4 regions of the Paenibacillus sp. NPDC056933 genome follow, and region 2 is predicted to be linked to each of the others. Evidence: riboswitches for the same ligand, from Rfam matches in the RefSeq annotation. Region 2 holds a riboswitch; each other region holds the start of a gene.

Region 1 (5,986 bases), on a different contig from region 2:
GATGTCCCCTTTGCGCGTAGCATCAGCCTCGGGTATAAAAGCATGCTTGCAACCCGGTACTTTATTGGCAATGATTTTGCGAATCCGTTCACCCGCATGATCCGGGTCTGTCAATACAATGACGCCACGTCTCTCTTGGGCAAGTGCAATCCGCTTTAGAATGCGCTGGTTGATGGCCGACCCGCCGGTCTCAATTGTATCTGCCTGAACCGCCCGTCGAATAGCTACGGTGTCGTCACGGCCTTCCACCACGATCACTTCTTTTATCATGTTCCATTTCTTCCTTTCTAACGCAAAAAGAAGAGGAATATCCTCTTCTCTGCCAAACGGCGGGGAGACTGATATCAGCCCCCTCCGCCGCATATTCCGCATGAATCATTCATGCAACTATTTTATAGCATTCCCATTTCAAAGTAAAACGATTTTAGTTCGCTTCCGGCTTCACCGGTCCGATCACATATACCGTCTTGCCTTTCTTCCGTCCGAAGTTCAGGGCATGCTTCACACTATCATAATACACATCAATTTTGTGGCCTTTAATGGCACCACCTGTGTCTTCCGCACGACGGAAGCCAAGGCCTTCAATATATACCCACCATCCGATTGGAATGACTTTGGGATCAACTGCAATGGTACGTCCTTCAGTTACGCGGGTACCCGATGCAGTTTTTGTACCAATACCGGGCTCTTCGGAAGAGTATGCCGTCATGGATACATTTTTAAGGATCTTGGAATATTTAAAAGAAGTGCCTGAGACGGTAATGACTTTGCTGCCCGAGGCAGCGGTTTTCTTCGAGTTCGTGGTTGTTGCCTTTTTGGTTGTGGAAGTCTGCGCGGATACCGTCTGAATCACCGGCTCTTTCACAACTGGTTTTGCTTTGGTACCAACAGCGATCACTTTATCGACGCGATTCGTTGCAATCGATTTGCCCACCATTTTTTTGGAGACCAATTCTCCGTCCTGAAACACCTTTTCAATATGCTGTACAATGGTGCCTTCTTTACCACTCACAACGACACGATTATCGCCTTTGTACAAGCTGGGATCAGCCGTTTTGATCACTTTGTAAGCAATCGGCTGTTTCACGTCCACTGTACGCTTTGTTACACGCACTACACGGATTTTCATATCCGCTTCAACAGTGGTTCCAAGCGCCGGATACACTTTATCCTCACTTGCAATTTGAATACCTGATTTTTGAATTGCTTCTTGTACCGATGAATCGGTTGTATACAGTGTCTTGGTGTCTCCGTCTGCCGTAATTTTAACTGGAACGGCCCGCTCAATAACGATGCGGTCTCCATCTGCGATTGCCCCGTTTAAGGGCATGGATACCTGATCGTGAGGGCTGACTGTGATTGATTGCTCCTCCAGCATTTCCTGAAGCATTCCTGTACGAGTCTCTACCGCTTGAGCTTTGCCATCAATAACCAGTGAAATTTGTTTCCCGGCCTGACCGTAAACGACTAACAAGATCATGATTGTAAGCGCAATTGAGAAAATCGCGATCAATGCCATTTGACGCAAGTTCTCATGCTTCCACCGCAACGCGAAAGACTTACTGGATGATCGTGACTCATGGGTCTCTTCTGGTTGGAATGTGCCCACTTCTCCGTCCTCCTTCATAGCCTCGCCGTCTTAAGTAATGCATGATGTCTTTGACGCGACTATACCAAATTTTCTACAGAACACAGGTCGGACCAACATAACCGGTTCTGCACCATGAACCACTCTTCGCAACATGATGTCATCCTCCTGAATACTTACCGTATGATGACCGCATTTCTTTTATTCAAAAACAAAAAAGCCAAAGAAAGAGTTTAAGAGGAACTCTTTCGTGGCTTCCGAATGATTTTGAATATCGGAAATTCATGCACGAGGTTGCCTCTCTTTTTCCGCTTGCGAGGTTAGCTGTCGGGTTCGGGCGAAAGAGAGCCGCCCTATCTCCGGTCATCCGCTCATGGCGGACGCCCTTGAATTCACCCCGAGACCCAAAGAAGAAATCAAATATGGCTTCGCAAAGGTATTCACTGTTTTGGGTCAGCGAATATTGCGCATCAGCTACATTCACCGATGTTTAAGCCCTATTGGTTCCCCCGCTCTCCGTTAACGGAGACTCAGCGAGACTGATTCATGAAAGTAATGTTGTTTCATCGGAAAGTGTCCCTTTTGTTCATCCCCCGAACATCTGTCCAATTTTCCGCACAACAATTCACTGAAAAGATGATATCGTGTTTCTATGCATGTTGTAAAGCGTTGTTCAAGTACGTTTTTCTAAATATTTGGTTAAAATATTGTAATATTCTTGATTTATTTGGATCAAAAAGCAAATTAACTCCGTCTAACTCACTTTTTTACCCCTTTTGCTCGATATTTTAGCGAATTCCAAATCGTTCCATGGCATTTTTGGTGGTTATTGCAGCAATTTCCTCTATCGAAATGCCTTTAATTTCCGCAGCTGCTTCTGCAACCAGACGTACATGCGCTGTCTCATTTCGTTTCCCTCGATACGGGTGAGGTGTCAAATATGGTGCATCCGTCTCGATGAAAAATCGGTCCATCGGAACCTTCTCAAGTACTTCCTTTGGCTGTTTTGCATTTTTGAACGTGATGGGCCCTCCAAAGGAAAGATGAAATCCCAAATCCAGGCACATTTTTGCCGTTTCCCAGCTGCCAGAGAATGAATGCATGACACCGCCAACTTCTCCAGCCTTCTCTTCACGTAGAATCTTCACAATATCCTCGTGCGCATCCCGATTGTGAATGACGATTGGCATGTTCAACTCTCGAGCTAGTCCAATCTGTTGTCGTAATACGCGATGCTGTACCTCCTTCGGAGAAGTGTCCCAGTGATAGTCTAGACCAATTTCACCGATAGCTACCACCTTTTCATGCTTGCATAAAGATGCAATCCATTCCAGATCACCTTCCTGCATTGTGATTGCATCCACCGGATGCCAACCTACCGCAGCGTATATAAAATCATAGGTTTCGGCCAGCTTCATCGTAGTTGGAATAGTCTCCCGGTTAAAGCCCACGTTAATCATGCGACCAACGCCCGCATCTACCGCCCGCTGAATCATATCCTCGCGGTCTTCGTCGAATTGTGGTGCATCTAGATGAGTATGTGTGTCGAACAACATCATTTTGTATTGCTCCCTTCATGTCGAATAAAAGACTCTCTCTTTTCAAATATCTTTGCAAATCTTGACTTGACTTCATTGATTGCAATATAGATCAAAGCTATGTTCTACATTTAATTCCAGTGTCAATGAGCACAACATATAGATTAAGAAAAACTTTTACATCTATATGTTGCTGATCTCTAGATTTTAGGGTTGTATTCTAATTGCTCATATTACAAAATTATGTCGATCTACATGTACTCTCCATTAAAGCAGATTACTGTATCATGAAAATAGCTCTTATAGAAAGCCTTTCGCCTATAGACTCATGAACAGCTTTGCACCTCATTAATGTGAGAAATAGGGGCGTATATGAGAAGGTAAATCATGAATAATTGCATCTACCTTATTTTGCGGATAGTACATGTGATGTTTTCCCCGATGAAGACCACTGATTGACCGGACAATGTCGGAAACCTCTGACAACTCATGTAACTTGTCTTGTCGATCCAGCAGTAAAATCTGTTTGTCCGTCGATTCATCTGGACGAAACACATCATACGGATTATCCGATGGAAAATCAATTTCAAGATCATATTCGGGATTGAGGCCAGCAAGGGTAAAGGCTTCCCGAATCTCTTCCATCATGTTTACGTCGATCTGTTCAATCTCTACATACTTATATAATTTGCGATCCATGAAACGTTCGCACAACTCACTTAGAACAGCATCGTCCTCTTTACGCCACTGCATAAATGCCGTCTGAATTAAAGCTTCGTCCAGCTGTAAGTATTCATCCACCGATATCGTTCCATCGAATAACTGGGGCAGGGGATCAATCATGAAGCGGAATTGAAAATGTTGCTGGATAAGACTTTTCGCCCGTTTAAATATTTGCCGCAATATGATTTCCGAACTTCGGGTAACCGGATGGAAGTATATTTGCCAGTACATCTGATATCTGGACATCAAGTAATCCTCTACGGCGTGCATGCCCGATTCCTTAACTACGATTCGTCCGTGATATGGACGCAGCATACGCAGGATACGGTCAAGGTCAATTGTCCCATAATTTACACCAGTAAAATAGGCATCCCGAAGCAAATAATCCATGCGGTCTGCATCAAGCGGACTGGTGACCAGATTAACAACAATAGGCTGCTCATATGTTTTTTGAATTACCGAAGCGACTTTCTCAGGAAAATCAGGTGCATACCTTCTTAAGATCGCCCCTACTTCGGTATCACCTGTAATGATACGACAGGTCCAATCCTCATGATTCATATCGAACGCTTCTTCTATGGAGTGAGAGAACGGCCCATGCCCAAGATCATGCAGCAATGCTGCGCAAAGGGCAACCGTCTTTTCCTCCTTCGGCCAATCGGAATAATGACTTCTTTCGAATTGGGAGATGATTTTACGCGTAATCTCGTAGACACCCAGGGAATGGGAGAACCGACTGTGCTCTGCCCCATGGAAAGTAAGATAAGATGTTCCCAATTGGCGGATACGACGCAATCTCTGAAATTCAGGCGTATTGATCAACTGCCATATAATCGGATCTTGTACATGGATATAATTATGTACTGGATCTTTAAACACCTTTTCTTCCGTCAAACGCTGTTCCATGTATATTCACTCCTTTATTATCTATTATATTTGTCGCTTTTCAGTATAGCGAACCAACGATTCGACACCATTTGACGAATCGTGTCGAATAAGGTAGTTTTAACGTTTTCCAAATCGACAAAGCTGACATTGATGTTTAAATACGAAAAATTGCTGCCAATCCCTTGCCATCCCTATTATTATAAAAAATAACCTTCATTTTAAGCTAATTTTAAGGTTGACTGTTTTGGGAATCGTTGGTATGATGAGTATCATAAAACATAAAATAATGTCGAATAATGACAATGATAGTTAGCTGAGAGGAGCACTGATTATAATGATGAAATCAACAGGTATTGTAAGAAAAGTGGATGAACTGGGACGGGTAGTTATTCCAATTGAGTTGCGCCGTACGCTCGGTATTGGTGAAAAGGATGCTCTTGAGATCTATGTGGACGGCGAGCGCATCATGTTGAAAAAATACGAGCCCGCTTGTATCTTCTGCGGCAATGCAGAGAACGTTACTTACTTCAAAGGTAAAATCGTTTGTAACGAATGTATTTCCGAAATCCCTGCACCTGTGACAAAATAAGAAAAACCAGATATAATGGACTTATCCAATTGTTATTTCTAACCTTTTTATATTCCTTATTGACCTTCCCGGTGTGAAACCCACCGCTGGAAGGTTATTTTTTGCCTTGATATTGGTTTCATTACCCAAAGGTCAATATCAATCGTGTTAACTCCCCGGGGAGGGAGAGCGAGCGGCCAATGTATTTTCTACATTTTTAAATTCCACTCTGCTCATTTTAATATTCCATTAAGGTTGGTTATAAGGTTCTTCTCAGGTTATATTCCCCAGCACAGAAGAGATTCAAATATCCATTAGAGTCTGTTACTCAATTAAGGCATTGTACACGTCGCGTTTGGCCAAACTGCGATCTGTTGCTGTTTTCTTCATTGCATCTTTGCGACTCATGCCCTCATCCTCATAATGGCTCACATGATCCGACAAAGACAATGGTTGCCACCAGGCTTCACGCTCTGCTTTTCGTTCCTCTTCCTTGATGCCTTCCACCAACAGACAATATTCACCAATTGGCGGATGCTCCTCCAGCCAGTCTATGCACTCCTGAACACTGCCTCGCGCAAATTCCTCATGGCGTTTTGTCAACTCGCGTGCCAGTACAATCGATCGATCCCCCAGAATCTCTTCGAGATAGACTAATGTTTTGCGAATACGGTGAGGTGA
Region 2 (5,986 bases):
CTGGATGAACCTGCGGCAGGCATGACGGATGAGGAAACACATAAGACGGGCCGATTATTGCAGGAGATTGCGCGTGAAAGGTCTGTTGTAGTGGTAGAGCATGATATGGAATTTGTTCGCGAGTATGCGGCCAAAGTAACGGTAATGCATGAAGGCAAGCTCTTGAAGGAAGGAACGATGGCGGAAGTGCAGGAAGATCCGAGGGTGGCTGAAGTGTACCTGGGCAAAAGGAGAGATGACCATGCTGTCGCTGAAACGAATTGAATCCGGTTATGGGGAAAGCAATGTACTGCGGGGCGTGAATCTGGATGTTGAGCCAGGTCAGGTGGTGTGTCTGATGGGTCGCAATGGCGTGGGAAAGACTACCCTGATGAAAACCTTGATGGGACTACTTAAAACACGCAAGGGCAGTATCCAGTGGAAAGGTGAGGAGTTATCCGCCCATGACTCAGCCAAACGGGCCAGGGCGGGGATTGGCTATGTGCCGCAAGGGCGGGAAATTTTCCCTCAGCTTACGGTTAAGGAGAATTTGTTGCTGGGACTGGAGACCGGCGCTCCGGGTGTGAAGACGTTACCGGAGGATGTGCTGGCGATGTTTCCGGTGCTTGCCACGATGTATGGACGGCAGGGTGGTGATCTGAGTGGGGGGCAGCAGCAGCAGCTGGCATTCGCCCGCGCGCTCGCTTCCCGGCCCGGACTGCTGCTTCTGGATGAGCCGACAGAAGGCATCCAGCCTTCCATCGTAGAGGATATCCGGCAGGTTATTTTGCAAATTAAGGCAAAGGGCGAGATCTCTATCTTGCTGGTGGAGCAAAGCATTGATTTTGTACGCGGTGCTGCAGATTATATCTATGTAATGGACAAAGGAGCGATTGCACTGCAAGGGACACCGCGAGAGCTGGATATGTCGCAGTTTGAGCACCATCTGTCTGTGTAGCCAAGGTTCATGGCGTAGGATGAGTTTAGGAGCGCTTGTCCAAAATGTTGGAGTATTTGGGATATAGTCTTCGGATGCAATCCGGGCAGATATCATGGGTGAATTCGGCATGTGTGTGCTTCTCCAGATAACTCTCGACAGAGTTCCAGGCGTCCTGTTCATCCTTGATCTGTTTGCAGACAGCGCAGATGGGCAGCAGCCCGCGTAATGTGCGAACTTCGGACAGGGCCTTCTTTAGCTGCTGTTCTATGTGTTTCTGTTCGGTGACATCTGTGTGAGCAATTAGGGCAAGATCAGACAGCAGAGTTGGATCGGCCTGCCTTAACGGGGTAAGCTCCAGACGGAACCAGCGCTGCTCCCTGTGGGTCGTTTGAATGGAAATCTCGTATGTACAACAGTCGTTAAAGGGTTTGGTGATATTTTTCAACTCTTGAACAATCTTCGCATTCTTTGCTTTCTCCTCGCGTGATATCCACGCCTCCATGAGCTGGAGGTAATGGGATGTTTCTGGTGTTCTGGAAGTGTCTGATATGTCCAGCTTGGTAGGCGGCTGTCCGAGCCCCTGCTGCCAAGCGGTGTTGCAGCTTCGAATGATCCAGTTGTGGTCAACGATGATGAGCTGGTGATGCATGGACTGGAACGATAATCTCTCCAGATCGGATATTAAATATCTCATGAAATGAGGTCCTCCTTGGCAGAAATCTTATCTTAAATCATCAGGAATTCCCAAAATGTCTGCGACCTGGTTCCTGAACCTGGTTGCTTTGCGTGTGCCGTGAATGAGATTGGAGAGACGGTATGGCGGAATGCCGTGCTGTTCGCAAAATGTCTTCTGGTCGACCTGGAGTTCGGTTAGCCGTCGTTTGATCGCCCAACCGAACGGAGTAACAGGTTTCTTTTTGTTCAAAAGGGTTCACCCCTCAGTTAGAATGTAGTATTCAGCCGGTCATTCTTGATGTAAAATATATGGATATGCGAGCTGTAAGATTTATTATATACGTAATTGCGTCATCTAACAATTAAAAAATACGGAAATAAGTGTATTTTAATATGTTAAATGGCGTAAATGCGTTAAACAGGCAACATAATTGACATAAAAAACACGCCAGCAAGGAGGTTGCGGCGTGTTTTTTGTGTCTTACTGTATGAGGAGGTGAGTGATATGGAGGCGAAGGGGGTAGAGATTACGCCCTGTAGGCGTGAAGGCCTGCTCCAAGCATGTGAAAGCTGGGGAACAATGCTTTCATGGACATTGAGGTTGGTTGTACCAGTCCATCCGCAGCGGAGGCGCTGACGGTATGCCATTCATGCTCCAGGTCTGCGGCCAGGCGAACCAACAGGTCCTGTGTTGTATTGGTGTTGAGGGGGATGACTTTGGAGGCTTCGGTTATGCAGGCACTCATGGCTGAATGCAGATAACCCAGGACCGCCTCCTCGACAGGGATATCGAGGTGGTGGTTAATCCAGGCGTGAACAGTGGAGAGGCAGCCAACGGATTCATACTTAGCCAAGGTTTGTTCAAGTTCGCTAAAATCAATCCAGGGGTGGAGTGCGTGAGCCAGCTTAATCAGTCGTTTGCCCATTGTGGAGGCGTGTTCTCTGAGGTGTACTGGGGTCCGCTGGACATGGACGAGCTTGTCGATGAGGGCTGTACGCCACGCGTCATTATGATCTGTGGCAGTGTAGATACCTTTAATCGCCATGCCTTCCAGACGGACGATGCTGGGGTGCAATTGACAGCGCATGAATGATTCAAGATCTTCGGCACTACGAATGGTCCCTTCAGCGATATGGGTATCCATACCGAAGGAATGGGTGAACCCTCCTACCTGGATAGAGGAATCAAGCAGTTTGACGTAATCGAGCAGCTTATTCCCACGGTTCACAGTCTTTCGCCTCCTACGTTCGTTAAATGTTATGTTAAATAACATTTAAACTCCTTTTTAGTTCGCTTTATGTGTGTAAATCCGAATTATATGATATATATATTCACATAATTATCCGCTTTTTGTCAATAGTTTCTTGGTTTTTAAATTTAAAAATCTTATAATGTTAATTTATATAACTTTAAAAGTTATATTCGAAAAAAGTGAATGAGTTGTCTGTTTCTTATAAAAGTAGGGGGGGATCAGCCTAATCGGGTATTAAACGAGATCAAATTTAATCATATGCGGTTCATAGGAGAAAATGACGAGATAATACGATTTATGGAAGGAAAAGCGCAGTTGAAATGATAATATTAAAAATGCTTTACATTTTAACATGAACCGGGTATAATCAATTCTGTTGCCGATTATTTACGACATGCGGTCGTGGTGGAATGGCAGACACGCTATCTTGAGGGGGTAGTGGGCGTATGCCCGTGGAGGTTCGAGTCCTCTCGACCGCATTATAAGATTGATAAAGAAGCTTCCCATACTGGGGAGCTTCTTTTTTTTTGTTTTTCTATAGTAATAGGACAGAGAAAAAATCACCCGTTACCCGGTAGAGGTTCCTCTGTCCACGGGATGCGGGTGATCGTTATCTTGTTATTTGAGCAATTCTTTAATATCTGCTTCAATTTTATCAGGTGTTGTTTTGGGGGCATACCGTTTCAGAACACGTCCATTTTGATCCACAAGGAATTTGGTGAAGTTCCATTTGATAGCTTTGGAGCCAAGTACGCCCGGTGCTTCTTTGGTAAGATGCTGAAATAGAGGATGAGCGCTTGAACCGTTCACATCGATTTTCTCAAACATCGGGAAGCTGACACCGTAGTTCATCTGACAGAACTCGGCAATATCATCGGAAGAACCTTTTTCCTGTGCGAACTGGTTGCTTGGAAAACCGAGCACTTCAAACGGGGAGTCTTTGAATTTGTCCTGAAGTTCTTGCAGCCCTTTAAATTGGGGTGTGAGACCGCATTGACTTGCTGTGTTCACGATAAGCAGTACTTTGTCACGATAGTTGGACATTTCAACTTCCTGACCGCGAAGGGTGTTTACTTTGTAGTCGTAGACTGATATGAGAATCGCCTCCATTTCATATTCTTCTTATCTCCTATTATATTGATTGCAATTAAATATTGCAAAATTTAAATTTCTTTTTTAAGCACAATGTAAGCCTTCCGTGTATGAACTGTGAATGATTAGCTATGTGAATTTCGCTAAAGGGAGAATTAGAGAGCTTTGACGAGATGGGTAGAGAATGGATATGTTGTAAGCGTTATTATTGATGCGAAATGGCAAAAATCCGTCGATTCGGTGATCTGCACAGACTTTACACCGATAGGGCATGGGTGTATGATTCATATCGTAATTCCAATTAAATTAAATTTTACATGAAAAACGAAACAAACGATAATATCGCTCTGATTATGTTCACAAAGGAACGATGTTTTAATCGCTGAGTTTCCATTCATTCATGGGTGGGAAACGGGGGAACCAACAGGATGAACTGTCCAGGACAGTAGGCATCCATGGGGTGAATTTTCCGGTGACAGCCGGAAATAGGGCGACTCTCGCGTCCGAATCCGTCAGCTAACCTCGTAAGCGTTAAAGGGAGAGGCAACAAGCCGTACGCTGGTTCATAGTGTCTTTTTGCTGTGGATTAATGAAGAAGCGTCCGGGAGGCCTTGGTCCCCCACGCTTCTTTTTTGTTGTCTTTTCACGCCAAGGGAGGAACGAATGATGGATAAAGAGATGATCTTAGTGACTGCTCCAAATGAAGCAGGACGTAAATTTATCAAATTGCTGATGTACAAAAAAATGCCGTTTGCCGTTCTGACCAACAGTGCAGGTGAAGAGCGCAGGCTCCGGAGAATCGGTGTGGAGCATGTCATTCGCATGAACACGGCTGCAGCTCAGAAATGGTTTTTGCCGCAAGGGAGTGTCGGCAATGTTTTTATTTTTGAAAATAGCCTAAACCTGACCTGTCGATATTTGCAGATCTGCCGCTCATGGACATCCAAGTCCTTGTGTGTCATTACAGAACAGAGCCATCCGAAAGGGATCTATCGGGGGATGGGAGCTGACCGGATTGTGTACTCTTTAAATGGGGAAGTGGGGTTCCTGCTTAATGGGTAGTGTTTAGTTGTTGTTCCTGTTCCATACCTGTGATTGATCCGGTGTCAGCTGCCTGTTATAATTGAAATCATAAATAAACGGAATCTTGAGGAGACTCATGCATGATGGTGGGTCTTCTTTTTTATGGTTTGGGAAATGGGGATAAGAATTTCCTGTGGCTAACGAGGAGGAATAGGCGTGCCGGAAGTACGTGGGATACAATGGTTGTTCTTTGATGTGGGGGATACGCTCGTGGACGAATGGGAGCCGGTGGATGATATTATCGGTCAGTTCGTGCGTGAGGCTTGTGCGCTTGGTTATCAGGTGGAGATGCAGACGGTGCGGGAAATATTTGCCGCCTCTTACCGAAATTACGAGCAATGGCCGATGAAATTGGCTATTCGAACCCTAATCAGTGATGAGGGGCACCGCGAACAGATCCAGGAGAAGCTGAAGTTCCGCAAAGAGCTTGAGCGCCCCTTCGCGTCAGCCAGCTCTGTTCTCCAGACGTTGTCGCAGCACTATAAGATTGGCATTATTGCCAATCAAAGCCCGGGAACAGAGAGTCGACTGGATAGCTACGGTTTGCGCAAGTATGTCGATGTGCTGGCCTGTTCGGCTGAAGAAGGAGTGTCCAAGCCTGATCCTGGGTTGTATGCTGTGGCGCTAAAACAGGCAGGGTGTAAACCAGAAGAAGCGGTTATGATTGGAGATCGGATTGATAATGATATCATTCCGGCCAAGAAGCTGGGCATGCATACGATCCGAATTTTACAGGGGTATGGCAGATTTCAGCCAGAGCTTGCAGACGAAGATCGTCCCGACTGGACGATTGAATCACTGGAGGAACTACTTCCGTTGTTGGTAACTCAAAAATCAGACAATTAACCTATAGCGTTATATGAAATCTAATCGATATGGATATGGATATGCTTTAGGATCAAGTTGCACCAACACCATACAAAAGGCTGATCGACTCAAGAGATATATTACTTGAGTCGATCAG
Region 3 (5,986 bases), on a different contig from region 2:
GCTGTTGCAGCAAGTGCTTTGGCTCCGAAGATCATACCATCCAAAGCCCGTTCCTGCAGCGCCAAATCACGGAACTCGATCGAGTGAAGGGTATGGACTTCGTCCACAACGCGAATATAAGGGTGGATGGCAGGACAACGCAGAGAAACGTTACCAATATCCATGGAGCCGTGATCGTTACCGCTCACAATCTCCTCTTGAGGAATGCCCAGTTCAAGCAAGTTTGCACTAAAGGTAGACGATAACGATTCATTGGTAACCATCTCATCATAAGAAGTCTCATAATTGGATGTAACCAGTCGGCACCCCGTTTGCAGAGCAGAGCCTTTCGCAATCTGAATCACACGCTCGGTGAGGATATTCAATTCTTTTCTCGTCGAGGCACGGACATAGAATTGGGCCGATGCGTAGTCCGGAATGATGTTGGCTGCCTGTCCTCCGCTATTGATAACACCATGAATACGAACCGTACTTTTCACGTGTTGGCGGAACGCATTAATTCCATTGAACGTCTGGATTACCGCATCCAGTGCATTGATCCCTTCGTGTGGACTTGCAGCAGCATGTGAAGATTTTCCATGAAACTCAAATTGTACCGCGTCAATCGCCAGAGAACTGCCTGATTTCTCATACGCATAGTATGGGTGAGCCATCAGTGCGATATCACAATCATCGAATAAACCTGCTTCAGCCATTGGCACCTTGGCACCCCGTGTTTCTTCCGCCGGTGTACCGAACACTTTCAATGTTCCGCCTGTTTCATCCAGTATAGATTTAAGACCAACGGCAGCTCCCAGGCTCATCATGCAGATCAGATGATGACCGCAGGCGTGACCGATTTCAGGTAGTGCATCGTACTCACACAGGAGGGCAATGGTTGGACCTGGCTTGGAGGCAGAATACGTACCGATGAAGGCAGTATCCAATCCAAGAACAGGAGCTTCTACTGTGAATCCGTGATAGGCAAGTTCTTCCTTTAACCGAGCAGAAGCGAGATATTCTTCATTCCCGAGTTCAGGATGGGCACCAATGTATGATGAAATCTCCTTAAAACGGGAAGCATATTGATCAATAACCGTTAAAATTTGTGTTTTAGTATGTGTCATGATGGACTCCTTAGCAAAAATGAAAATAATTCAATAATTATATCATAGTTGCAGTTATTTTTCAGAAACAAGCTGTAATCGTTCATGTCGAAATGCATTGCATAATCATGCATTCTACTTTATAATGACTCAGGCATCAACAAGAGAAGCACACAAAGTATTATAAGGGGAGAACAGGGTTGAAATTGATTAGTCGTTACACTATGATGCTGCTGGCTTTTGTGGTTTTGCTAACAACAGTTGCACCTGTTGCATCGGCAACGGGAACCACAGGCAATTCAAGCAGTAAAAAGCTGGTGCTCGGTACAAGTGCCGATTTTGCACCATATGAATTCCATAAAGTCATTGATGGTAAAGACCAAATTGTGGGCTTTGATATTTCCATTGCCAAAGAAATTGCGGCCGATCTTGGAGCAGAACTTGTGATCGAGGATATGGGTTTTGACGGACTGCTGCCTGCATTGCAGAGTGGTCGTGTGGATATGGTCATCTCGGGAATGACACCGACAGATGAGCGCAAGAAAAGTATCGACTTTTCCGATACCTATTATAAATCAAAACAAGTTATCATGATACGTAATAAGGATAAAGACAAATATCCTACGATGGCTGAACTGGAAAATGAAAAAATTGGAGTCCAAAAAGGCTCCATTCAGGAAACGATTGGTCAGGGAATCCCAGGCGCAAAACTGACAGCACTCGATAAAATATCCGATATCGTGCTGCAATTGCAGACCAATCGTGTGAATGCGGCGATCGTCGAAGATACGGTAGCTGCTGGTTATCTGGATGATATTATCGGACTAGCTCCTGCTATTCCGGATGAAGAGCAGGTAGAAGCGGCGATCGGGATTCGCAAGGGTAATACGGAATTGCTGAACGCTGTGAACGGGACGCTCGAACGTCTGAAAAGCGAAAATAAAATTGAGCAAATGGTTAAAGAAGCGAGTCAGTTGAATGCAGACAAGCTGGACAAAAATCAGAACATTTTTGAAGTGTTCTGGCAGTACAAAAGCTTTTATGCGACAGGTGTGGGCTACACCCTTCTACTGTCTGCACTCGGTGTGATATTCGGGGTTATTATCGGTTTGATCATCTGTCTGTTCCGTTTGCATGACGTTGCGATTTTGCGCTGGATCGGTACAGCTTACGTTGAGGTCATTCGCGGTACGCCAATGCTGGTTCAACTGATGATTATCTATTACGGTCTTGCACTGACTCTGGGTATTAATTTCACGCCACTTCAGGCAGGTATCATTACACTTTCCATTAATAGTGGAGCTTATCTTGCGGAGATTTTCCGTGCAGGTATCCAGGGGGTAGATCGTGGTCAACTGGAAGCGGCTCGTTCGCTCGGAATGGGGAGAACTGCTGCAATGCGTTACATCGTGCTCCCACAGGCTTTCAAAGCAGTACTACCGGCAATCGGTAATGAGTTTGTGACCATTATTAAAGAGTCCTCCATTATTTCGGTTATTGGTATGGTCGACATTATGTACCAGGCAAGTGTAGTCAAAAATATTACGTACCAAGGAATGAACCCATTCCTGATTGCAGCAGCCATATACTTTGTGCTGACGTTCATTTTGTCCAAGCTGCTGGGTCGATTGGAAAGGAAGTTGAGTGCAAGTGATAGACGTTAGACAATTACACAAATCATATGGAAATAACGATGTGCTCAAGGGCATTAACGTAACAATAGGCAAAGGTGAGGTTGTCGTGGTCATCGGTCCGTCCGGATCGGGAAAAAGTACATTTTTACGCTGCCTGAACCTGCTGGAGCAGCCGACTTCCGGCGAAATTAATTTTGAAGGTGTGTCAATCACAGATCCCAAACACAACATCAACGCGACTCGTGAAAAAATGGGCATGGTGTTCCAGCACTTCAACCTGTTTCCGCACAAAACGGTGCAGCAGAACATTACAATCGCTCCCATCAAAGTGAAAAAGCAATCCGTTAAGGAAGCTGAACAAATCTCGGCAGAGTTGCTCAAGACGGTCGGCCTGTCCGACAAAAAAGACGCTTATCCGAATCAGCTTTCCGGTGGTCAGAAACAACGGATCGCTATTGCAAGAGCTCTTGCAATGCAGCCGCATGTCATGCTGTTTGACGAGCCAACTTCTGCACTTGATCCTGAAATGGTCGGTGAGGTGCTGGATGTCATGAAGCGTCTTGCTGAAGGTGGTATGACAATGGTTATTGTAACGCATGAGATGGGCTTTGCTCGCGAAGTAGGAGATCGTATCCTGTTTATGGATGGCGGGGTCATTGTAGAAGAAGGAACCCCTGCTGAAGTGTTTGGTGAACCCAAGCATGCCCGTACACGGGACTTCCTTGCCAAAGTGCTCTAATTTAATTCAAACTTGACAAAACAGCCTTGTCGACACACAGTCGTCAAGGCTGTTTTGTCATGTGAACATAAGAATGAATTTACATAGAAAGTAACGTTTCTGTCATCAAAGGAACAACTTCAGTCAGACTGTATGTTGAAAGATTCGCATATTTTCAGCATTTGTGATGAACTGTTTCTCCATTTGGTAACATTTACTACGACTCATGGTTACAAAATTGTGATATATTTGTTCCTGCCGAAACTTCCGGACAGGAAGTGTGGGGGATGTAATGATGCAGAATGTGCAGGGGAAGAAAGATGGCACGCTGCTTGGGGTGAATTAGGGCGTACATATAGCTTTTGATGTAATTAGGACCTATAGGGTGGTCTCCTCCATCCGAATCCGACAACTAACTTCGCAGGCACAATGAGGGAGGAAGACCATGATTAACAAGAAACGTATAGCCAAAACAGCAACAGCTTTGCTGACAGCAGCAATGCTAATTCAGGCGGTTCCGGCTCACGCTGATTCAGTTCATGTGGCCAAAGAGGGGGATACCTTCTACACCTTATCCAAGCAATATGGAGTTGGGTTAAACACACTCATTAAAGCTAACAGTGACATTTCCGCTTACAACATCTACGGCGGTTTGGAAATTACGATTCCAGGCAAAACAAACGCAGTATCTGCAGCAGCGGCTACAAACGCAAAAACAATAACTACAGCCAGCCTTGATGTCAACGCAGGTAACAAGGTAGTCCAAGCCTGGGGAAAAACATTTGACTACAGCAAGTCAGTCGATGTAAAAGCAACCGCATACTCTGCCGACCCTTCAGAAAATGGAGGATGGGGTGCTGTAGATTACTTCGGTAATCCGCTCGAATTGGGCACAATCGCAGTAGACCCGAGTATTATTCCACTGGGTACGAAGGTCCTCGTAACGGGTCATACACATCCAGGACTTCCGAAACAGGCATTTGTTGCTACGGCCCGGGATGTGGGGAGTGCTATTAAAGGTCATAGGATTGATATCTTTATTCCGGGAAGCCAACAGTCTGTGAGTACATTTGGTATTCAGGATGTTGAACTTTACATTTTAAAATAACAACACAAACTAGCTGCACATATCCAGTGCAACTGTACTTTGAACTTACTAATTAGCATAGGGTGTCCTTCTGTCACGGTAATGTGATTGAAGGACACCCTTTTGTTTTATACGAACTCCTCACAAACAGATCCTACTTGCCCTTTGGCAGGCCCAGCATTTCGTCCAAAGTGACCAGCTCGTACCCCCGATTACGCAATTCCTCAATAACTTCAGGCAGCGCCTCGATAGTGCCGTTTAGATTCGAACCCACCCCGCCACCTGCATGCTGCAAAACAATGGAACCGGGTTTAACGGCCGACAGAATGTTTTTCTTTACTTTGTCTTTGCTTAGGCCCTTCCAGTCCAGGGAATCAACGTTCCAGTTCACAATGCTGTAATGTTGTTTGGCTGCCCATTGCAGCTGTTGTTCGTTAATGTCTCCATAAGGTGGTCGGATCATCTTGGGAGTGTAACCCGCCAAATTGCGAATAATGTCTCCGGTATGTAAGATTTGTTTGCGAAATGCATTCATGGACAGCTTGCTGAATTCCGGGTGATTGTAGCTGTGATTACCCACAATATGTCCTTCTTTCACTATGCGTTTCACCAAATCCGGATGTTTCTCCGCGCGACTTCCCACAATGAAAAAAGTAGCCCGTACCTTGTATTTTTTCAAAATATCAAGTACCAGCGGGGTGAACCTAGGATCAGGTACATCATCAAAAGTCAAAGCCACCTGTTTTGTTGATGGACCATTCGTTTTGAATGTATCGGCATATTTCTGCCTAAGCTGTCCAAGTGTCAATTGTTCCTCCTCGGATGAATCCGACTTGGAAACAGGTTTATCTTGTGGGCTTGAGGCAGCCCTTAATTGAGCAGGGGCAAAGCTCCCTCCCAGAAGAATGACCATGATGGATAACATAATGAGGCGTAGACGCATGTTAGTGCCTCCTTTTCCCAAATTGCGTTCTCTTTGGTATGCCCGGGAATGCAGTCATTTATTCGTGATGTGTGAGATGTTTCATTGCTGATTGATGGAATTCGATCCATACTTTCACCATTCATATTTCAGATAGAAAAGGATAGGTGGAGCAAGATGAGCACATACGACTTGAAATCCGTTCGTATACAGGTGATTGAGGCTGGAGAAGACAAAGTATTTCTGGTGACTGGAGGAAAATCACATATTGGAGCGGTAGCGACATTTTATCCGGATGGAGAACGGGTGAGCGGCGCTACGGTGCATATTCCAGGGCATAAAGAACAAGAATTGTGTGAGAGGCTTGCACGTAAAGCGGCCATGCATTTGAAAGTATCTGTGACCGTTATAATGGGAATTCATTTTGATGCAATTACGCGGATGCAGATTGATGAGATTGTGCAGACTGCAGAGAGGCTGCTTGATGAAGAGTTGATTCAATTCGATCAGCTGATTCAATAGTTTCATTGGAGCCAAAAT
Region 4 (5,986 bases), on a different contig from region 2:
CGCTTCTGTATCGATCCACATCTCACATGCGGTTGCCCCGCCATACAGCTGTCCCTGCTCTGTACGATCCACAGCGACCCATACCAGCCATACCTGACGTCCGTTAGGTACATCTTCACGATTGGTTGAAAACTTGATGCCACGCTCCACCTTGCTCTTTGCGTGCATCGCACCGACGTCAATCTTCGCTTCGCCGTTATCAATAATAACGGGGGACAGGTTGTTCAAATCAATGGAGCCTGCACCGAATCCTTTGTGTTTGCTCTTTGCACTAACGATATTCAAGGCAATCTGTTTTTTGCCGTTTTGCTCGTTTTGGTCCATTTTATAGCCTCCAAGGGTTGATACAAATATTTTAACTAATAATCGTCCCATTGCAAACATATACATGCTGTAGATGCTTGTCAACGGGAGGTATTTATCGATGATTCCACGACGCGCCAAGAGCTGGCTCACCGCAATTATAGCCCTATGTGTACTTACCGGAGGAATATGGCTCGCTCTGGGTTCCACACGCTCCAATCCATCCGAATTGCCTACGCTCGCACCGGAATCGGGCAAGCCCCCGGCTCCCGTCAATAACCAGACACCTCCAGAAAGCGTACAGACCCCAACCGCTGAGGTATTCAGCAATCGTGTAGTGGAATATCACATGGATGTGAAGCTGGTAGACGGGAATGTGCTACAAGGCACCCAGACATTAACCTGGACACATCCAGGAAAGAAAACCGTCAGTGAGCTTTATTTTCACATGTATCCCAATGCGTTCTCTTCTGCCGACACCACCTTTATGAAGGAATCCGGCGGGAAACTTCGCGGTGATACTATGCCTACAAACGGTTATGGCTCCATGAACATTACAGATATGAAAACAGAGGACGGGCTCTCTCTCTTGCACCGAATGCAGTATGTGCAACCGGATGACGGAAATATAAAGGATACTACGCTCATTAAGGTACGACTGCCCAAACCTGTCAAAGGCGGCGAAAGTATCACGCTCCACACCCGATTTGAGGTCAAGCTGCCGAAAATCTTTGCCCGTATGGGGACGGCGGACCATTTTGTGATGGCAGGTCAATGGTTCCCCAAGCTTAGTGTATATGAACCAGCAGGCACCCGAGGACGGACTGCCGAAGGCTGGAACCTGCATCAGTATCACGGCAATTCGGAGTTCTACTCTGATTTTGGCATCTATAGTGTTCGTATCCGGGTACCGGAAACATACAAAGTGGCTGCTACCGGATTTCCAACCCAGCAAGCTGTGGTGAAAAACGGGGAGAAAATCTATCAGTTCTATGCCGATGATGTACACGACTTTGCATGGTCAGCCTCTCCTGATTTTGTGTATGCAGAAGAGCCGTTCTCTGCTCCCAATGTGCCAGGTGTACGAATCAAGCTGTACCTCGACCCTGCTCACCAGGATTTGAAGAAACGGTACTTCTACGCAGCCAAAGCAGCGCTATCCAATTACAGCAAGTGGTTTGGCCCTTATCCGTACTCTACCCTTTCCATCGTGGTCCCGCCAAAATCGGGAAATGGTGCAGGCGGCATGGAATACCCCACGCTGGTTACCGCTTTCGGCGCAGATGATTCCGCTCCTGGTTACGATCTGGAACGCACGGTCGTGCACGAAATTGGGCATCAGTATTTTTACGGCATGGTTGCCAGTAATGAATTTGAAGAGGCTTGGCTTGACGAAGGATTCACTTCTTATGCAGAAGACAAACTGATGGAACAGGAATACGGACTGATCCCTAATCTGCCTGTGCAATCAGGTCTTATCATCTCTCCGGCTTCACTAACACAGGAGGCTTGGAAGTTTGATTCCCAGAATCATTACGCTGCCAATGTGTACACTCGGGGTAAGCTTGTATTGCTTGGGATTGAACAGCAGGTTGGTGCAAAAACAATGGAACGCATTCTCTCGACCTATGTGAAGAAGTATCGTTTCAAACACCCTACCTCTTCTGATTTCCAAAACGTCGTGGAGCAAGTGACGCGTACATCCTGGACCGACTATTTTAATCAGTATGTGTACGGGGACGGCATGGCCGATTTTGCAGTGGAGAAGATTACCGTGAACCCCGTCTCGAAAGACGGTCAAACGTTGTATGAGTCTTCCGTTACGTTGCAGAAAAAAGGCAGTGATTATACAAAGGTACCTGTTCGAATCGTGTTCGAGGATGGGAAGATCATGACCAAGGAATGGGATGGTAGCGACAAACGCATTACTTACAAACTAACCTATTCTTCTCCCGTGTCCTGGGCTATGACAGATCCGCTGTACACGATTGTACTGGAGAATCGGCATATGAACAATTTTCTGAAAGCCGGACTGGATGAGCCAACCAAATCCCGCTGGAGCATGAGCGCAACCAAACTTATAGAGGCCATATTCGGAAGTCTGTCATGGTGAGGTGGATACAATGAAAGCAAAAATACGTGAAGGCTGGTTTCTCGTCCGTCAGCATATGTTCATTGCAGCTCTCTTATTTATCTATCAACTAATATGGGGATACTTCCTCTATCAAATGGTACAGTCGGCTGTGGTCCCTTTGCTCCTGCGTTATCCGGAGCCTGATGTTGGAGAGTTAAGCACGATGTTATTCAAAATGGAGAGCCAGCTCAGCCTGTCAACGAGTCCGGAGGTTCATCGCTATCTTTGGATTCTGGGGGCCATGTTGCTGCTGAGAATGCTCATTAGCCCTCTCATTCAGGCAGGTCTGCTCTATTCGCTCCAGCATTTTAATCATTCAGAAGAACGCGTTCCATTCATGCGCGGAATTAAACATCTTTGGAAACCGATGCTGTTGCTGTACACCATTCGCACAATATTACTGCTGCTGCCTGCCTACTGGCTCGTACCCAAACTGTACTCCATTTTTATGGACGGCTTTCATTCATTACATCTGCTCTTGCCCGGCATTCCCTACGTGGCTGGCTGGATTATATACGGGTGGGTTATCCATTATGCCCTGCTCTATATGCAGTTTGGTATCTCAGCTCCTGACGAGGAAGGCGGAGTCCGCGGCACCTTACATGCTGTATGGATAGCACTACGTCATGTCATCGCTCTAAGCGGTATCGCTATTCTTCTGGGCGGACTCCATCTGCTGGTCTTTGGAGCCTTTACTTCTGCCTCATGGTTAGTAACCGGTTTAACCGGTCTTATACTACAACAGACGTATCCACTCGCCAGATGTCTGCTCAGTCTATGGAAAATATGTGCGCACTTCCGATTATGGCAGTCCAAGACGGTCAAAGGTTAGTATGAACGGTTAAAAATGATTAACCTCTCTATGTAAAGGCTACATTCGCCAAATGTTGCTACATAAGCAAACCTCGACCTTTCCCCGTCAAAGGTCGAGGTTTTTTTTGCTAAATTTATTGCTAAACGTTGCCAAACTGATATACCTCTGTTACAATAATCGCAGTGAGTTTTTAGTAACAACTTTGTAATCTTTACCTTCATATTTGTAACTACTTAAAATTTAATCGTCATTTCTTGATTTCACAGGTGCATAACTAGCATAGCCAAATTCCTAGCACCTGGGAAGCGGGGGAACCAGTTATGGGTGAATTGATCTTGCAACAGAGGGATCATAGGGGACCTTCAACCGAATCCTTAAGCTAACCTCGCAGGCATTGGAAGGGGTATATCTCTTGTTTAAAAAGAAATTAACCGCAGCTGTTCTCAGCCTTACATTCGCATTATCGCTTGGAGCGAGCAGCGCATTCGCAGATTCAAAAATGGACCAAGTCATTGATTCAGCAATGGGAACTACATACAAAAGCGGGGGAACAACGCTTAACGGCTTTGATTGCTCTGGGTTCACAAGTTATGTATTCGACAAGCTGGGCATTGATCTGGCTCGCCAATCCAGTTCCCAATTCGACATGGGTGACTCGGTATCCCGTATGGAAATGAGACCAGGCGATCTGGTATTCTTCAATACAACGGGTAAAGGGGTTTCGCACGTAGGGATCTTCGTAGGAGATGGAAAGTTTGCACACTCCTCTTCTTCTAAGGGAGTAACAATCAGCGCTTTGAGTGAAAGCTACTGGGCCAACCGCTATGTTGGCGCTAAACGGATTATGAGCACGGACGCATATGAGACTTTGGCCATCGACTAGGGACAAGCTGAGCAACGTCATGCTGTAACCATAACACTACTGTAACGAAGCATAATAGAACCGTCTGGTACATTCTCCGCAGGAATGTATCCGGCGGTTTTTTTGTGCTTTGTTTCCTTCAAAAGTATTCGGGATAAGCTATCAAACCTAACCTTTACTTTATTATAGAGCTATTTTGTATTGCTTCGTCCGCGCTCTTATAATGTTTTTACCCATCCCACTCTAATATAAACGAATTTACCAGAACTTTTGTTTCAATTTTTTTCAAAAACGAGGACTTGCCAAATGAACGCCTCTTTTGTAGAGTGAAAACAAGCTTAGCTATGGAATGACATATCTATATGGACAAATTCAAAATCATTATAGCTTGTTCACAATGAGAGGAGCGTGCAGTTGTATGGATGAAGCCTCTGTGACGTTTCACGTTGTGCCCATGCAAGAAGAACATGCGGAGCAAATCTGTGATTGGCAGTATGACCCGCCTTATAATATTTATAGCTGGCTGCCCTGGGAGCAGATGAAAGCACTGGAAGTTGAATTTGGGGATGCCCAGCTGCGGAAGGAACAGTATGCGGCGGTGCTGGGAGAGGATCATCAGGTCTGCGGGTTCGCTCAGTACTTCCCACTTGAGGGTGTCACCCGCATTGGGCTTGGTATGCATCCCGGACGTTGTGGCCAGGGCCAGGGGACGGCTTTTGTATCGGCCATTGTACAGGAGGCGATTCGCCGAAATCCTCTGAACGAAATTGATTTGGAAGTGTTAACCTGGAACGACCGGGCTATTCGTGTCTATCAAAAGGCTGGATTTGTCACGAAGGATACATACGAGCGACAGACACCAAGTGGATTGAAACCTTTTTATTGCATGGTCTATGAAGGTCCTCGGGGATAAATAAATCATAAAATGGCACTAAAAAGTCCCCGGTTATGTGATTAGTTCAAAAAATTACCACAAAATGCTATGATGTCACTACAGGTTCCGTTATAATGATATGGATAGTTTCAGGTTAGATGATCTTCATTCTGGAGGGGACATAAGGGATGCACAAATGGATCATGAGCGGGGTATTTTTTGCAGCGTGCGCTTTAGCTATTGTACTAATGTTTACGCTTCCAGGAAAAGAGGAAGTGGCAGAAGAAGCGAAACCAACCATGCCGGAAGTTACAATGGATGCAGGACAGGCTGAGACATTGGTCAAAGCAAACTGTATTACCTGCCACGGTGATCAGCTTCAAGGGGGCATGGGCCCTAGTCTGCAGAAGATTGGAAGCCAGGACGATGTGGAAAAGATTTATACCACCATTGTCAAAGGTAAAAGCGGCGGTATGCCTTCGTTCAAAGACAAGTTGAAGGATGAAGAAATCGCGAATGTTGCGATGTGGCTGGCTGAGAAGAAATAAGGCAAGAAGGTCAAGGCGAATCAATGAGGTCAGATTACACGCGTGTTAAAGCGAGGGACACCAACCGTCCTCCGCTCTACACGCATGCTCTAAGCCACCATGGCTCTGGACGCACCACGTAGTCGATCCTATTCCAGTGTTGCTGAGTTTATCAATTGTTCATACTGAGAAGAGGCTCTTATTCCCCCTGCCGGGAGAGTAAGAGCCTCTTGGTCATATTCACGTGTAAACGCCATAAGGTGCTCCTCTGGTAAGAAACCTGTGCCATCGTTACCCCGGTTCGCATAAGCGATCCCGATACGGCCGTCTATAGCACGTCCTAAAGCGTCATACACTACGGCGTCTTTGCCTGCTGCTCAGCCAGGAAAGCCTCCACTTCACGTGCGGACGGCATCCCGGACTGGGCGCCGAGCTTCGTCACGGACAACGCGGCCGCGCCCATGGCGAAGCC

The links. A riboswitch is a leader RNA that binds a small molecule or an ion and turns the genes downstream of it on or off. The one in region 2 is predicted to bind cyclic di-AMP.
Region 1: linked by a shared signal. The riboswitch ahead of ACFTRD_RS31320 (resuscitation-promoting factor) and the one ahead of ACFTRD_RS03030 (HAD family hydrolase) in region 2 are both predicted to bind cyclic di-AMP.
Region 3: linked by a shared signal. The riboswitch ahead of ACFTRD_RS15970 (3D domain-containing protein) and the one ahead of ACFTRD_RS03030 (HAD family hydrolase) in region 2 are both predicted to bind cyclic di-AMP.
Region 4: linked by a shared signal. The riboswitch ahead of ACFTRD_RS31935 (C40 family peptidase) and the one ahead of ACFTRD_RS03030 (HAD family hydrolase) in region 2 are both predicted to bind cyclic di-AMP.

The regions. Positions count from the first base shown of each region.
Region 1 covers NZ_JBHUQN010000010.1:51,101-57,086, forward strand. The annotation lists gene rnmV (ribonuclease M5) at 1-270, opposite strand, end outside; gene ACFTRD_RS31320 (resuscitation-promoting factor) at 425-1,609, opposite strand; cyclic di-AMP (ydaO/yuaA leader) riboswitch at 1,882-2,134, opposite strand; gene ACFTRD_RS31325 (TatD family hydrolase) at 2,377-3,147, opposite strand; gene ACFTRD_RS31330 (HD domain-containing protein) at 3,475-4,755, opposite strand; gene ACFTRD_RS31335 (AbrB/MazE/SpoVT family DNA-binding domain-containing protein) at 5,072-5,326, shown strand; gene rsmI (16S rRNA (cytidine(1402)-2'-O)-methyltransferase) at 5,630-5,986, opposite strand, start outside.
Region 2 covers NZ_JBHUQN010000001.1:701,524-707,509, forward strand. The annotation lists gene urtD (urea ABC transporter ATP-binding protein UrtD) at 1-264, shown strand, start outside; gene urtE (urea ABC transporter ATP-binding subunit UrtE) at 242-937, shown strand; gene ACFTRD_RS03005 (nitrogen regulation protein NR(II)) at 963-1,613, opposite strand; gene ACFTRD_RS03010 (XRE family transcriptional regulator) at 1,641-1,844, opposite strand; gene ACFTRD_RS03015 (urease accessory protein UreF) at 2,122-2,823, opposite strand; tRNA gene ACFTRD_RS03020 (tRNA-Leu) at 3,244-3,326, shown strand; gene ACFTRD_RS03025 (glutathione peroxidase) at 3,466-3,942, opposite strand; cyclic di-AMP (ydaO/yuaA leader) riboswitch at 4,310-4,485, shown strand; gene ACFTRD_RS03030 (HAD family hydrolase) at 4,603-5,001, shown strand; gene ACFTRD_RS03035 (HAD family hydrolase) at 5,179-5,868, shown strand.
Region 3 covers NZ_JBHUQN010000002.1:222,880-228,865, reverse strand. The annotation lists gene ACFTRD_RS15985 (M20 family metallopeptidase) at 1-1,106, opposite strand, end outside; gene ACFTRD_RS15980 (ABC transporter substrate-binding protein/permease) at 1,286-2,749, shown strand; gene ACFTRD_RS15975 (amino acid ABC transporter ATP-binding protein) at 2,736-3,458, shown strand; cyclic di-AMP (ydaO/yuaA leader) riboswitch at 3,684-3,880, shown strand; gene ACFTRD_RS15970 (3D domain-containing protein) at 3,883-4,545, shown strand; gene ACFTRD_RS15965 (polysaccharide deacetylase family protein) at 4,679-5,467, opposite strand; gene lpdD (prenylated flavin chaperone LpdD) at 5,624-5,968, shown strand.
Region 4 covers NZ_JBHUQN010000012.1:26,953-32,938, forward strand. The annotation lists gene ACFTRD_RS31920 (YwhD family protein) at 1-324, opposite strand, end outside; gene ACFTRD_RS31925 (M1 family metallopeptidase) at 425-2,416, shown strand; gene ACFTRD_RS31930 (hypothetical protein) at 2,427-3,269, shown strand; cyclic di-AMP (ydaO/yuaA leader) riboswitch at 3,523-3,660, shown strand; gene ACFTRD_RS31935 (C40 family peptidase) at 3,664-4,134, shown strand; gene ACFTRD_RS31940 (GNAT family N-acetyltransferase) at 4,532-5,026, shown strand; gene ACFTRD_RS31945 (c-type cytochrome) at 5,176-5,535, shown strand; gene rbsK (ribokinase) at 5,870-5,986, opposite strand, start outside.